3 regions of the Vibrio sp. QJM3NY_21 genome follow, and region 1 is predicted to be linked to each of the others. Evidence: predicted binding sites of a transcription regulator. Region 1 holds the regulator's gene; each other region holds the start of a gene.
What was found. Region 1 encodes CRP, which controls carbon source genes, mostly activating them, when cyclic AMP is high. Its sites were predicted from a motif close to TGTGANNNNNNTCACA; they were not measured.
Positions count from the first base shown of each region.

Region 1 (2,209 bases):
ACTGGCCAAGCCTTTTCTTGAATTAGGCTACAAGGCGTGTGGCGACTACTTGTTTGAGAGCAAGAAGTTAGTGGCTAAGCACTACGAGCACCCAGACCCAAACCAACCGAAAGTGTTCATTAGTGAGTTGAAGGTAGAAGAGTGTTCAAGTGACTTACAACAGATCGTTGCGAAGTTGGTTGAGCAAGTAGACGCAAGCAAGCTTCAAGGTCATGAGTTCTTGTTTGGTGGTCGCCTTTGGGATCTGAGTTTCGCGGATTTCCAAGTGCTAGCAAAAGAGAGTGAATACGCGTCTTGGCTAGCGGCTCATGGTTACGGTGCAAACCACTTTACGGTGAGTGTGAACCAGCTTAATGAGTTCGATGAAGTACAGACTGTGAATGACTATTTGAGTGATTCAGGTTTCACTATCAATGCATCTGGCGGTCAGGTTAAAGGCTCTCCAGAGGTCTTATTAGAGCAATCATCTACAATGGCAGACAAAGTGCCAGTTTCATTTGTTGAAGGCAATGAGGTGATTCCTGGTGGCTTCTACGAGTTCGCTAAGCGTTATGCGATGGCGAATGGTGAGATTTATACAGGATTTGTTGCAGTATCGGCTGACAAGATCTTTGAGAGCACCAACGGTTAAAGAAAGATACGAGCACGGGCTTTACCCTAAAGATGCGGGTACGCTTCGCTTTGAGAGTGTTTGCGCTTGGACGCGGGAGGTGCTCCATTCGCATCTCGCATCTCGCATCTCGCATCTCGCATCTGCTCTCTAGATCTTTAGAAAACAAAAAAGCCACCAAATTTGCATTTGGTGGCTTTCAAATTTTTGGCTCAGTTAATCGAGATTAACGAGTGCCGTATACCACGATAGTTTTACCGTGTGCAGAAATTAGGTTCTGCTCTTCTAGCATCTTCAAGATACGACCTACTGTCTCACGAGAACAACCAACAATCTGGCCAATCTCTTGACGAGTGATCTTGATTTGCATGCCGTCAGGGTGAGTCATTGCATCTGGCTGTTTCGCTAGGTTAAGTAGCGTTTGAGCGATACGACCTGTTACGTCAAGGAACGCTAAGTCGCCAACCTTTTGGCTAGTTACTTGTAGACGGTTTGCCATTTGCGCTGAAAGGCGCATTAGGATATCTGGGTTCACTTGGATAAGCTGACGGAATTTCTTGAAAGAAATTTCAGCTACTTCACAAGGAGATTTTGCACGAACCCATGCAGTACGCTCTTGGTCTTCTTCGAAGAGGCCAAGTTCACCAATGAAGTCACCTTGGTTTAGGTAAGAAAGAATCATTTCCTTACCTTCTTCGTCTTTGATAAGAACTGCCACAGAACCTTTAACGATGTAGTACAAGGTTTCTGCCTTTTCACCAGCATGAATCAAAGTACTTTTTGAAGGGTACTTATGAATATGACAGTGTGAAAGGAACCACTCTAATGTTGGATCGGTTTGGGGTTTACCTAGAACCATAATATCTTACTTCCTCTGCAGGGTATGCTTGCCGCTTTCCGTATTTTAGCTAAGCCTGGATTGACTTGTAGGATAAGAGCACTCGTTGAGCGCTGCAAGCTATCTTGTGTTTCGTTTAAGAATAGTATCCTTTTTCAGGTACTATTTCTTGATTTTAATCGTGACCAAGCTACGATTTTTTACGCAAAATTGTGCACATGATCACGGTATGAAAAGTAATCAACCAGAATGGTGTCTTGTTAACCTATTTTTCCGGTTTCGATGAGCTGTTGTAGGATGGGCCTTACAATGAGCTCCATAGCAAAACTCATCTTGCCGCCTGGCACCACAAGCGTGTTGTGGCGTGACATAAATGAGCCATCTATCATAGCTAGAAGGTAGGGGAAATCGACGTTTTTGATGCCACGCAAACGTATAACCACGAAGCTTTCGTCTAAACTTGGAATCCCTTTGGCGTTCAGTGGGTTCGATGTATCTACGGTTGGAACACGCTGAAAGTTGATGTGAGTACGCGAAAATTGTGGGGTGATGTAATTAAGGTAATCATCCATTGAGCGAACAATCGAGTCCATCACCGCTTCGCGAGAATGCCCACGATCGCGTGTGTCACGAACGAATTTCTGGATCCACTCTAGGTTTACGATAGGTACCATGCCGATAAGCAGGTCGACGTGTTGCGAGACGTTAATATCGCCATCGACTACGCCACCATGAAGACCTTCGTAGAACATCACATCGGA
Region 1 covers NZ_CM173513.1:3,194,109-3,196,317, reverse strand. The annotation lists gene AC3CID_RS14330 (2-oxoadipate dioxygenase/decarboxylase family protein) at 1-631, shown strand, start outside; gene crp (cAMP-activated global transcriptional regulator CRP) at 837-1,469, opposite strand; gene AC3CID_RS14320 (phosphoribulokinase) at 1,709-2,209, opposite strand, start outside.

Region 2 (2,209 bases), 800 kb from region 1:
CGGCACGGGTTGGCATTGGTGCTGAGATCATTGATTCCATCATCTGAGTTGCGGTGATGACGGTTCTGTTAAGCGCTCTAGCACGGCGTATAAGCTGTTTTTGTACTCCGACCAATTCAGGGTCGCCAATCTCTACTCCGAGGTCACCACGAGCCACCATGACCACATCTGAGGCCATTATGATGTCATCCATGTTCTCAACAGTGGCTACCGTCTCTGCTCGCTCTACTTTTGCTACAAGGTGAGCTTCTAAGCCCGCTTCTCGTGCAAGCTGACGAGCGTAGTGCATGTCTGCGCCGTTGCGTGGGAAAGACACTGCGAGGTAATCCACTTTGATTTGGGCTGCGGTGACGATGTCGCGCTTATCTTTTTCTGTCAGCGCTTCTGCGGAAAGGCCACCGCCTTTTTTATTTATGCCTTTGTTATTTGACAGTGGGCCGCCAATGATCACTTCTGTATGAACGCGACAGCCTTCGACTTCGGTCACTTTCAGCTGAACACGACCATCGTCGAGTAACAGGATGTCGTTAGCTGAAACGTCGTTAGGTAATTCTTTATAATCAAGACCGACCGCTTGTTGGTTGCCTGCACCTAAACCTAGGCTACTGTCGAGAGTGAATTTGTCACCCACAGCAAGTTGGATTTTACCATCTTTGAATGTCGATACTCGAATCTTGGGGCCTTGTAAGTCACCGAGAATAGCGATTTGAGTGCCAAGTCTTTTTGCAATTGCTCTGACGTTTTCTGCGCGTTGTATATGGTCGTCGCTGGTGCCGTGAGAGAAGTTCATACGGACGACATTGGCACCGGCTCTGATGATCTCTTCAAGCACGTTACCTTTATCAGTAGAAGGGCCTAGCGTTGTGACGATTTTCGTTTTTCTTAATTCGGCTGTCATGAATACTCCTAGAGTGAGGCCAAGTAATCTTTTAAAAGACTGAATTAAGTATATGCATTAATTGATTATTTATTGGGAGCTAGGGAGATATTTCATTATTTGTCTCTAATTATTGAATTCAGAGCTCAATAACGATGTTTTATTCTGAAAATTAAGTCTCAATTTATCGATTTTGGTGTTAATTTTCCTCGAACTATTTGACTCGATACACAAAGATTCATGTATATACGTGATACTGGTCACGGCGATATACCAAGTGACTTCACAATTACTTCGCAAAGTAAAAAAATTAACTCGTTGATGATTTCTGGAGCGTAAAATGTACATGGCTCAACCGGGCCATATTGATCATATCAAACAGGTCAATGCTGGTCGTGTATATAAACTAATTGACCTTAAAGGTCCTATTTCTCGTATCGATCTGTCCAAGCAAAGTGAGTTGGCTCCGGCGAGTATTACTAAAATTACCCGTGAACTCATTGAAGCTCACCTTATTCACGAAACGACGGTTCAAGAAGCCACGACTCGTGGGCGTCCTGCTGTCGGTCTGCAAACCAATAACGAAGGTTGGCAGTTTCTGTCGATGCGTCTTGGTCGCGGATACTTGACGATCGCGCTTCATGAATTGGGCGGCGACGTGCTTATCGATACCAAGATTGATATTCATGAACGTGACCAAGATGATGTGCTTGCGCGTCTTCTACATGAAATTGATGAATTTTTCCAAACCTATGCTGAGCAACTCGATAGGGTAACAAGCATTGCGGTTACGCTACCGGGTCTTGTGAATTCTGAGCAAGGTATTGTGTTGCAGATGCCGCACTACAACGTTAAAAATTTAGCGTTGGGTCCTGAGATTTACAAAGAAACAGGTCTGCCTGTCTTTATTGCCAATGATACCCGAGCTTGGGCATTAGCAGAGAAGCTGTTTGGTCACTCACAAGACAACGATAATTCAGTTCTTATCTCGATTCACCATGGTGTCGGCGCCGGGATCATACTCGACGGCCGAGTGTTGCAAGGTCGCCACGGTAATATCGGTGAACTTGGGCATATCCAGATCGATAAGCAGGGCAAACTTTGTCATTGTGGTAACCGAGGCTGCTTAGAAACAGTCGCGAGTTCTCAGGCGATCCGTGATCAAGTAAAAGAGCGACTGGCTAATGGTGAAGCATCGTCCTTAACTGTGTTTGAAGATGTCACTATTGAACAGGTCTGTGCTGCCGCTGCTGATGGCGATCCATTGGCTGTTGAAGTTATTGAACAGCTAGGTCGTTACTTAGGTGCCGCGATAGCGATTGTGATTAACCT
Region 2 covers NZ_CM173513.1:2,397,260-2,399,468, reverse strand. The annotation lists gene pyk (pyruvate kinase) at 1-898, opposite strand, end outside; gene mlc (sugar metabolism global transcriptional regulator Mlc) at 1,218-2,209, shown strand, end outside.
Region 2: mlc (sugar metabolism global transcriptional regulator Mlc) is a predicted target of CRP. The motif match lies at 1,127-1,142, and genes of this name have one in related genera.

Region 3 (2,209 bases), 330 kb from region 1:
TTTAACACCCATACGTGCGATGTCGTGACGACGGTTTGGAGCAATACCACCTAGACCACCTAGAAGAATCGCAATTGAAGAAAGGTTTGCGAAACCACATAGAGCGAACGAGATAATTGCTTGAGTCTTAACAGACATTACTTGACCAGTCGCTTCAACGATTTGAGCGTTGTCACCGATGTATGGTACGAAGTTTAGGTATGCAACGAATTCGTTAACAACTGTCTTCTGACCAATGAAAGAACCAGCAATAGTTGCTTCTTCCCATGGAACACCAATGATGAATGCTAACGGTGCGAAGATCCAACCTAGAAGAAGTTCTAGAGTTAGGTTTTCCATACCGAACCAACCACCGATGCCACCTAGGATACCGTTGATAAGAGCGATTAGACCGATGAATGCTAGTAGCATTGCACCAACGTTAAGTGCTAGTTGTAGACCAACTGACGCACCGCCAGCAGCTGCATCGATAACGTTAGCAGGCTTGTCGTCGCCACCGTCGATGTCTGAACCTAGGTTCTCGTCAACTTCATCAGTTTCAGGCTTGATGATTTTAGCGAATAGTAGACCACCAGGTGCTGCCATGAATGACGCTGCTACTAGGTACTCTAGAGGTACACCCATAGATGCGTAACCCGCTAGTACACCACCAGCAACAGATGCTAAACCACCACACATTACTGCGAATAGTTCAGAGTTAGTCATTTTAGGAACAAATGGACGAACTACTAAAGGTGCTTCAGTTTGACCAACGAAAATGTTTGCTGCTGCAGACATTGACTCGGCGCGAGAAGTACCTAGAGCTTTCTGAAGACCACCACCAAGAACCTTGATTACAACTTGCATCGCACCAATGTAGTAAAGTACAGAGATAAGAGCAGAGAAGAAGATTAGTGTTGGTAGAACTTGGAATGCAAAGATGAAACCGATACCGTCAACTGAGAAGTTAACAAGGCTACCAAATAGGAAGCCAGTACCATCTTTACCGTAGTCGATCACGTTTGCTACACCAGCAGAGAAACCTGCAAGTAGATCACGACCCCAAGGGATGTAAAGTACGAATGCACCAAGTGCGAATTGGATAGCGAAAGCGCCACCCACTGTTCTGATATTAATTGCTTTGCGGTTGTCGGATAGTAGTACTGCGATTGCAATCAGTGCAACCATTCCGACGAGGCTCATAAACAGGCTCATAGTTTATGACTTCCTTATTAGTTATTTATTGGCGTGTTACAAAATGGGGCTATAAAGCGGAAGCAATTATACTCATGCGACCACTAATAAAGTAATGCCGTCCTCACACTTTCGTACAAGATTCATGTACCATTCACACGCAAATGTGAACCAAATCACAAGCTCGGTGCAATTTACGCAAACGATAAACAAAAACCTTCGATTTTATTCACATATACCGAATGCTCGATGGCTATTTTGCCAAATTTGCGCTGCAACCGATTGCTTTGGCTCTTTTCTAAGCAAAAATAGTTCATTTAAGATCGTAACTAAATGTTTGGAATGATTAACATTTCCTTGATTTCCATACATGGGCATGTCCGGTGCATCCGTTTCTAATACCAGGCATTCAAGAGGCAGTTTTGCGATGGTTGTGCGTGTTTTTTGTGCTCTGGGGTAAGTAATCGTTCCACCGACACCAATATAGAAACCGAGCTTGATCCACGCCAAAGCTTGCTGTTCACTCCCTGAAAAACCGTGAATCACCCCACCAAAAGTGAACTTGTGCTGCTTTAATAGTTCAATGAGTCGGTTATAAGACTTCCTCTCATGGATGATCAAAGGCAGCTCAAATGCCTTCGCAAGCTCCATTTGTTGGATGAAAAAGCGTTCTTGTTTCTCCCGCTCGACATCGACAAAAAAGTCGAGACCACACTCTCCTATCGCAACGCATTGACTGTTTTTTGATGAGAGTAATTGGCGAAGCTCTGAGAATTGCTCGCCATTGGCTTGCTCTAAAAAGTAAGGGTGAAAACCTAAGGCGTAGTAAACATTAGGGTAAGATTTGGCGATTTTATCGAGCTTCGACCAGTTACTTTGGCCAATAGAAGGAATAAGAATCTTCTCGACTTGAGCTTGTTTCGCTTCTTTAAGATAGCTATCAATACTTTGATCCGGTGTAGCTCCCTGATCAATTACAATATTTTGCTCAAACGCCTTAAAATCCGCATGGCAATGAGTATCAAACAGCGGAAAG
Region 3 covers NZ_CM173513.1:2,860,451-2,862,659, forward strand. The annotation lists gene AC3CID_RS12605 (NupC/NupG family nucleoside CNT transporter) at 1-1,194, opposite strand, end outside; gene AC3CID_RS12610 (TatD family hydrolase) at 1,399-2,209, opposite strand, start outside.
Region 3: AC3CID_RS12605 (NupC/NupG family nucleoside CNT transporter) is a predicted target of CRP. The motif match lies at 1,339-1,354, and genes of this name have one in related genera.